2 regions of the Paenibacillus sp. JNU01 genome follow, and region 2 is predicted to be linked to the other one. Evidence: a T-box and tRNA genes for the amino acid it is inferred to sense, from the RefSeq annotation. Region 2 holds a T-box; the other holds one or more tRNA genes.
The links. The T-box of region 2 lies ahead of trpS (tryptophan--tRNA ligase). A T-box ahead of a tRNA ligase gene usually reads a tRNA of that ligase, here a tRNA-Trp.
Positions count from the first base shown of each region.

Region 1: it encodes a tRNA-Trp, which carries the amino acid that the T-box ahead of trpS (tryptophan--tRNA ligase) is inferred to sense. The anticodon was not compared.

Region 1 is NZ_CP169723.1:2,811,174-2,815,573, forward strand. It holds gene NLBNIHML_RS12240 (class I SAM-dependent methyltransferase) at 140-1,066, opposite strand; tRNA gene NLBNIHML_RS12245 (tRNA-Leu) at 1,231-1,309, opposite strand; tRNA gene NLBNIHML_RS12250 (tRNA-Cys) at 1,316-1,389, opposite strand; tRNA gene NLBNIHML_RS12255 (tRNA-Gly) at 1,396-1,470, opposite strand; tRNA gene NLBNIHML_RS12260 (tRNA-Gln) at 1,475-1,549, opposite strand; tRNA gene NLBNIHML_RS12265 (tRNA-His) at 1,572-1,644, opposite strand; tRNA gene NLBNIHML_RS12270 (tRNA-Trp) at 1,675-1,748, opposite strand; tRNA gene NLBNIHML_RS12275 (tRNA-Tyr) at 1,755-1,840, opposite strand; tRNA gene NLBNIHML_RS12280 (tRNA-Thr) at 1,850-1,925, opposite strand; tRNA gene NLBNIHML_RS12285 (tRNA-Phe) at 1,946-2,021, opposite strand; tRNA gene NLBNIHML_RS12290 (tRNA-Asp) at 2,117-2,194, opposite strand; tRNA gene NLBNIHML_RS12295 (tRNA-Met) at 2,220-2,293, opposite strand; tRNA gene NLBNIHML_RS12300 (tRNA-Val) at 2,311-2,386, opposite strand; tRNA gene NLBNIHML_RS12305 (tRNA-Glu) at 2,454-2,525, opposite strand; tRNA gene NLBNIHML_RS12310 (tRNA-Ser) at 2,535-2,626, opposite strand; tRNA gene NLBNIHML_RS12315 (tRNA-Asn) at 2,630-2,705, opposite strand; rRNA gene NLBNIHML_RS12320 (23S ribosomal RNA) at 2,773-4,400, opposite strand, start outside.
Region 2 is NZ_CP169723.1:4,760,903-4,765,302, reverse strand. It holds gene NLBNIHML_RS20855 (aminotransferase-like domain-containing protein) at 1-805, opposite strand, end outside; gene NLBNIHML_RS20850 (DMT family transporter) at 973-1,908, shown strand; T-box leader at 1,936-2,243, shown strand; gene trpS (tryptophan--tRNA ligase) at 2,384-3,376, shown strand; gene NLBNIHML_RS20840 (GerAB/ArcD/ProY family transporter) at 3,446-4,400, shown strand, end outside.

The DNA of each region.
Region 1 (4,400 bases), 1.9 Mb from region 2:
TACCTTCAAACTTCATCTGTTTCACATATACATCTTCTTGTGTGCCAGCGTGAGGCTTCCTAGCGTCATCTCAGACGTTAGACCACGTTGTTTCTCCCGATTGCTGATTCTCCTTGTACACATAACAAGCCTATACGATTTATCGCTTATCCTTAATATGAACTGTTTTCATGTTTGGCTGCTCAAGTTGGATCAGAATCTTCCCGAACCTTGCTCCACGTGAGAAGGTCACCGTACGATCCTTGTATGTATCTTGGATGTATTTCTCAGCCAGACTAAGAGAATCTTCATCCGATGGTAACTCATACGTATTAAGCAATTCTGGCAGCTTGTCGATAATCTCTTCCACTGGTACTTCAAATAAGTTAACTTCTCTCGTAATGATCATAGTGTATGAATAACCCTTTAAATACAGTAACTGTTGAATATATCCCATATCACCAGCCTTGTATGTAGAAGTTACCCCCAGTACATCCTTAAGTTCATCCATTAATGTGTGTTCCTTCTGTCCAGCCATAGTGCTTATATACACATACTTCCGGGCACAGTTGATCGCCTGCTCGATCGTTTTCCAATCTGACATTGCCGGACACATGGATGCAAATGCAAAGTCATATTTCTTCTCCCAGCCTTTATCCTGAATGGAGATTTCCTCATACCGTTCTTTAACGATTTCGATATTAGATTCAAGAGCTGTAGGTATCGTCTCTTTCATCAGGGAGACAAGCAACTCAGATGGTTCAACTGCAGTCACAATTGCTCCCTTCTCTGCAAAAGGAATGGTGAATATGCCCGAAGCAGCTCCAATGTCCAAAATGGATAACCCCTCGAACTCCACACCTTGATTCTCAATCCAATTCATAATACGCTCAGAACGTTGCTTCCCTTCTTCAGAGAACGACTGTACATGATAATCCCTAGCCCATCGTTCAAATGCTTCTTCTGTATTAAATGGGGCGCTTTTCTTTTTATATTTTGGACTTCTCGGACGATTTTTCCATGCCTCTTCCCATACAGAAAGATTAAATAACAGATCGGTATCCGATACATTTTTTTCATTATTCACTTTGCTTCACTCCCTCTAAATTAAAGACTTTACTTATCTACAATATACTGAATATAATCATACGTCAATGTTTATTAAAGTCCAATATTCTTTACTGTACAAAAATCTGCATAAAATAAAATAGCCCTACACATTGCATAAGCAACATGTAGGGCTATTCAATATACCGGCGAGAGGACTCGAACCTCCACGGTTTCCCACTCGATTTTGAGTCGAGCGCGTCTGCCATTCCGCCACGCCGGCATATACTGGAGGCGCCACCCAGATTCGAACTGGGGATAAAGCTTTTGCAGAGCTGTGCCTTACCACTTGGCTATGGCGCCATATTTTGGAGCGGACGACGGGAATCGAACCCGCGACCCTCGCCTTGGCAAGGCGATGCTCTACCGCTGAGCCACGTCCGCATAATGGCTGGGGATATAGGATTTGAACCTATGCATGACGGAGTCAAAGTCCGTTGCCTTACCGCTTGGCTAATCCCCAATAAAAAATGAAAAAACAAAGGGGCGATCGAGGGGAATTGAACCCCCGAATGCCGGATCCACAAACCGGTGCGTTAACCACTTCGCCACGATCGCCACAAAAGGTTAAATTTCTTAAAAGTTAATTGGCAGGGGCAGCAGGAATTGAACCCACACCAACGGTTTTGGAGACCGTTGTTCTACCTTTAAACTATGCCCCTAAAAACTGGTGGAGGATGATGGATTCGAACCACCGAACCCGTACGGGAGCAGATTTACAGTCTGATGCGTTTGGCCACTTCGCTAATCCTCCAGGATTACATGGTGCCGGCGAGAGGACTTGAACCCCCAACCTACTGATTACAAGTCAGTTGCTCTACCAGTTGAGCTACACCGGCATATTAAATTGTTTTGAAAATGGTGGCTCGGGACGGAATCGAACCGCCGACACGAGGATTTTCAGTCCTCTGCTCTACCGACTGAGCTACCGAGCCATAATAAAGTCTAATCTTAATTCCTTACACTTTATATAGGGCATCAGTGCCATACAGCAGATGTAGTGAACAGTTTGCCTCATGTAAAGATTAAATGGCGGAACCGACGGGATTCGAACCCGCGATCTCCTGCGTGACAGGCAGGCATGTTAGGCCAACTACACCACGGTTCCATAGTACTTTCACAAGGAAAGTTAATTGCGGGGGCAGGATTTGAACCTGCGGCCTTCGGGTTATGAGCCCGACGAGCTACCGGGCTGCTCCACCCCGCGTCGTTATAAAAAGTATATGGTGGAGGCTGAGGGGATCGAACCCCCGACCCTCTGCTTGTAAGGCAGATGCTCTCCCAGCTGAGCTAAGCCTCCGAACAACACATTTATGATCATATCATAATCTTGTTGTAAAAATCAACTTCTTTTTTTGAAGTTAATATGACCCGTAGGGGATTCGAACCCCTGTTACCTCCGTGAAAGGGAGGTGTCTTAACCCCTTGACCAACGGGCCTTGTTATTATGGCGGAGAGAGAGGGATTCGAACCCTCGAGACGCTTGTGACGCCTACACGATTTCCAATCGTGCTCCTTCGGCCAGCTCGGACACCTCTCCATATGGCTCCCCGAACAGGGCTCGAACCTGTGACAACTCGATTAACAGTCGAGTGCTCTACCAACTGAGCTATCAGGGAATATGCTTCAGAGATCGTTCTCTGAAAACTAGATTCGAAACGAAAGTGTGCGAATTACAACTTGCTATTGGATAAGCCCTCGACCGATTAGTACTGGTCAGCTCCATGCATTGCTGCACTTCCACCCCCAGCCTATCTACCTCGTCGTCTTCAAGGGGTCTTACATACTGGGAAATCTCATCTTGAGGGGGGCTTCACGCTTAGATGCTTTCAGCGTTTATCCCGTCCGTACATAGCTACCCAGCGGTGCTCCTGGCGGAACAACTGGTACACCAGCGGTACGTCCATCCCGGTCCTCTCGTACTAAGGACAGCTCCTCTCAAATTTCCTACGCCCACGACAGATAGGGACCGAACTGTCTCACGACGTTCTGAACCCAGCTCGCGTACCGCTTTAATGGGCGAACAGCCCAACCCTTGGGACCTACTTCAGCCCCAGGATGCGATGAGCCGACATCGAGGTGCCAAACCTCCCCGTCGATGTGGACTCTTGGGGGAGATAAGCCTGTTATCCCCAGGGTAGCTTTTATCCGTTGAGCGATGGCCCTTCCATGCGGTACCACCGGATCACTAAGCCCGACTTTCGTCCCTGCTCGACTTGTAGGTCTCGCAGTCAAGCTCCCTTATGCCTTTGCACTCTTCGAATGATTTCCAACCATTCTGAGGGAACCTTTGGGCGCCTCCGTTACTCTTTAGGAGGCGACCGCCCCAGTCAAACTGCCCACCTGACACTGTCCCCGCACCGGATTACGGTACCAGGTTAGAACCTAGATACGATCAGGGTGGTATCCCAACGTTGCCTCCACGCAAGCTGGCGCTCACACTTCAAAGGCTCCCACCTATCCTGTACAGATCGTACCCAAATTCAATATCAAGCTGCAGTAAAGCTCCATGGGGTCTTTCCGTCTTGTCGCGGGTAACCTGCATCTTCACAGGTATTAAAATTTCACCGGATCTCTCGTTGAGACAGCGCCCAAGTCGTTACGCCATTCGTGCGGGTCAGAATTTACCTGACAAGGAATTTCGCTACCTTAGGACCGTTATAGTTACGGCCGCCGTTTACTGGGGCTTCGGTTCACAGCTTCGGGATTGCTCCCTAACCACTCCCCTTAACCTTCCAGCACCGGGCAGGCGTCAGCCCGTATACTTCGCCTTACGGCTTCGCACAGACCTGTGTTTTTGCTAAACAGTCGCTTGGGCCTTTTCACTGCGGCCCCCTCGTGCTATTCACACTACCGGGGCACCCCTTCTCCCGAAGTTACGGGGTCATTTTGCCGAGTTCCTTAACGAGAGTTCTTCCGCGCGCCTTAGAATACTCTTCTCGCCTACCTGTGTCGGTTTGCGGTACGGGCACCTTCACCTGGCTAGAGGCTTTTCTTGGCAGTGTGAGATCATGACCTTCGCTACTACAATTTTCGCTCCCCATCACAGCTCAGCCTTATGATGTGCGGATTTGCCTACACATCAACCTCACTGCTTAGACGGACATCCATCAGTCCGCGTCACTACCCTACTGCGTCCCCCCATTGCTCATAACGGCTTACGGTGGTACAGGAATTTCGACCTGTTGTCCTTCGACTACGCCTTTCGGCCTCGCCTTAGGTCCCGACTTACCCTGAGCGGACGAGCCTTCCTCAGGAACCCTTAGGCTTTCGGCGGATCAGATTCTCACTGATCTTTTCGTTACTCATACCGG
Region 2 (4,400 bases):
GATCAGACAGATAATCATCCTCCACCAGATACACATCGTACCGCTGAGCAAGCCGGATCAGTCTCTTCTTCTCCGCAACCGTTAACGATGTACCAATCGGATTGTGAAAGCGTGGCATGACATAGAAAAACTTGATCTCTTCCTCTGCGAACTGACGTTCAAGCGATGCCCAGTCAAGCCCATCTTGGGTACGTCTCACACCAGCAATAGGTACATTTAATCCACCCAATAGGGAAGGCATATTGTGATAGGTCGGTAGTTCAAGCATTACTGTTCTTTTTCCATTGGGAAAAGGCATCAACGCAAGTACAGCCAGCGCCTGTTGCACACCTGATGTGATAAAGAACTGCTCTGTTCTTGCAAAAACCTGATAATCCGCAAACTGCTTCTGCAACAGCAGAATTAGCGAAGGCAATCCCTGATCTGTTCCATACATAAACAACTCTGCCTGTTTCTTCTCCATCGCCTGATCCACGCAATGACGAAAGTCCGCATAAGGGAACACCCGCGGATCCGGAGCAGCCGAAGCGAAGTCCAATGCTCCCTGCCAGTCCATATCCTGAGCACCTGTCCCGTTCTGTACGGCATAATAGCCGGATTGAGGGATGGCGTACACCAAATGCCGCTGTTCCAACCATTCATATGCACGAATTGCTGTGCTTACACTGCATTGATACTGTTCAGCTATAACTCGCACGGCTGGCAGTCGGATGCCCTTATCTGCCCACTGGCGACGATCCTGCTGCTGCATCTGTTCCTGAATCCATTGCTTTATAGCTTCGGCAATCACTTCATATTTTCTCACCGCACCCACTCCTCTCCTATAACTGTACCGATACAGTTTAACCTTTTATCTATTGTAGCACGATGCACCCGGCAGTATATTGAATAAGGCAAGCACGTGCCTTGAACCTGACATATTTCAGGATGATAAAGATCATACGCTATGACAAATGTATTGGAGGAGCATTCATGAACACAGCACATACTCGGGGATACGCATATATCGCAGCTGTATTGTACGCGGCTATTATCGGTCTATCTTTTCTATTTGTTAAAATGACGGTCACTGTTGCACATCCCATTGATGTGCTTGCCCACCGATTTGCGCTGTCGCTAATCGTTGTTAGCATTCCTGTCGTTTTGGGTTGGATCAAAATCCGACTGAACCTTCATGATCTGTGGCGAATTATTCCACTTGGGCTGTTATCTCCCGTCCTATTTTTTGCCTTTCAAGCCTTTGGACTCGTCTCGTCCAACTCATCGGAAGCGGGTATTATTCAGGCTATGGCCCCTGTTTTCACTCTCATTCTCGCTTCTGTCTTCTTGAAAGAACGAACATCCACCCTGCAGAAGCTATTCCTGCTGCTGTCTGTCGCTGGAGTTGTTTTTATTTTCATGATGCAAGGTAATGGCATGTCTTTGGGTAACCTGAAGGGCATTGCATTATTGCTGTTATCCACGGTGTGTTTTGCAGGTTATGGCGTACTTGCGAGACCATTAACCCAGAAGTACAAACCGATGGAATTAACATGGGTCACGCTGATGGTTGGCTGTGTTGTATTTAACGCAGTCTCCCTGGTCCGACATGCTTCAAGCGGTTCCATGATGGACTACATCAAACCACTGGGAGATGCCTCCTATCTGGGAGCCCTTGCTTATCTGGCCATTCTTTCCACCATGATCTCCACCCTGCTTGCGAGTTATGCCCTGACGCACCTGGAGGCGTCCCAGATGAGTGTATTCAGCAACCTGTCCACACTCATCTCCATCGTAGGAGGTGCATGGATATTGCACGAACCTGTTGGTAGTCATCACTATATTGGAGCATTGTTGATTATCGCAGGTGTGCTTGGCACCAATATGAGCGGTCGCAAACATAGGCTGGTCAGTGGAATCAAAGCGTGATATAATTCTGGAAATTGTAAACATTTGTTATCCGCGATGATGAAGAGAAGTACATATGTCAGGATGCTACAGAGAGCCGGCGGCTGGTGGGAGTCGGTGCATCGGATATGTGGAAATGGGCTTCGGAGTTCCAAGTTGAACAAAGTCTGTATCCTTTCCTAGGAATACACACTTTCAGTAGGCGAGGCGGCATGTCCAGCCGTTATCCATGGACAGGATATCGATAGGCATGGAAGCTCATAAAAGAGCTCCTGGTACCATCCGTATCCCTCAAGTGGGCCGCAACAGAGCGGCCAATGAAGGTGGCACCGCGAGGCACAAGCTTCGTCCTTTATTCTGTTCCCAACCGGGGAATGAGATAAAAGACGAAGCTTTTTTGATTTTTTTGCAGGCTGAAAGGAGGTGATGGTCGTGGAAGACGGCTGGTGGCGACAGCTCAATGTTGAAGAATCACAAAACCAAAGGAGAATAAACCATGAACAAAAACAAAGATATTATTTTGACAGGAGATCGGACTACCGGACAACTTCATCTCGGCCATTACGTAGGCAGCCTGCGCAGTCGGGTACAATTGCAGGAAGAGTACAAAACCTATATTTTACTGGCAGATGTTCAGGCACTCACCACCCACTATGATCAACCTGGCCTGATTGCAGATAGTGTTCATCAAGTCACGCTTGATTACCTCGCCGTAGGCATTGATCCGAACAAAGCTACCCTGTTCATTCAATCCATGATTCCGGAAATTGCGGAATTGACTGTGATCTTCTCCATGTTTGTTACCGTCAATACACTCCGGCATAATCCGACTATCAAGAGCGAAGCACGTGATCGCGGATATACCGACCTGTACTACGGATTTCTCGGATATCCGGTCAGTCAGGCTGCTGATATTGCATTCTGTAAAGCCACCCTTGTTCCAGCAGGGGAAGATCAGATTCCTCACATTGAGACAGCACGAAAATTGGTTCGCCGGTTCAACGAGTTATACGCTCCCATTCTCCCCGAACCCCGCATTTTGACCGGAGAGCGGCTTGGAGGGCTGGATGGCGTTGGTAAGATGAGCAAAAGCATGGGCAATGCGATCTCATTAAATGCAAGTCCTGAGGATGTAAAAGCTAAATTGATCAAGGCCAAGACAGATCCTGCCCGCATCCATCGTTCCGATCCGGGACATCCGGATATCTGCCCTGTTTTTGCCTATCATCAGCTTTTCCGCAAGGAGAACGCAGTCGAAATACATGCCAGTTGTAGTCAAGGCCGGATTGGATGCAAAGATTGTAAACAGATCGCAGGTGAAGCCATCAATGATCTGCTTGCTCCTTTTCGCGAACGACGTAATTATTATGAACAGCGTGATGATCAAGTGAAAGAGATTCTTATCGAGGGTACCCGTGAGGCCAGAAAAGCGGCCCAGGAAACGATGTTAGAGGTAAGAGATGCCATGGGCATTCGTTATTTCGACTGACGGTATGAAGGGCTTCAAACACGTTAACACTGCTGAGGACAGTCTAATGGGAAAAGGGGACTCTTCAGCATGAAACGAACACAGCCTTCTTTTTTACAAGCCATGATGTTGATCATGTTATCCGTTGGCTTGATCAGCCATGTTCTGATTATTCCTGCCCTTTTGGCTGCGGCCAAAAGGGATTCTTGGATTTCCGTCCTGCTATCGGCCGGACCCTTTCTGATATTCGCGCTAATGCTTGCTTATGTCTCTCGTTTCCTTCAGCATCAAACGCTGCATGATTGGTTAACTTCCCGTCTCGGAAAGCCCCTTGGCATGTTATTTCGAGTTGGTAACAGCCTCTTTTTTCTCAGCGTCATCTACTTCACCCTGCACGATACCACGGCTTGGGCTAAAACGAACTATCTGACCGAAACGCCCGTATTGGTAACCAGTATTGCCCTGATGTCTCTCTGTGCCTACGCTGCTTATAAAGGTATTCGCTCGCTGGCCTTTACCGCGGGGTTAGTCCTGCCACTAGTTGTCTTGTTAGGTTTCTATGTTGCTATCGTAAATACGCAATACAAGGACTACAGCCGTCTGTTGCCTGTTCTTGAACATGGATGGCATCCCATTCTTAATGGCATGGTCTACAGTCTTGCAGGCATGTTTGAACTGCTGTTCATCTGGTACATCCAGCCTCATCTCACCAAACGTATACGTGTATGGCAGTATTTGATGCTCGCACTCATTCTTGTAGGACTAACTGTCGGCCCACTCATTGGGGCGATTGTGGAATTCGATCCTTTTGAGGCTGCCAAAATGAGATATCCCGCCTTTGAAGAATGGCGAATTGCCTCTTTGGGCAAATACATTGCCCAGACCGACTTCTTTTCCATCTACCAATGGCTGGCAGGTGCATTCACCCGAATTAGTCTTGCCATGTATATTGTAGTAGAAATATGGAATATTAAGAGCTCTACCAAAAGGCTTATCAGTTGTATCTCGTTGGGTGTCTTCTTTATCCTGACCATGTTGTATCCTC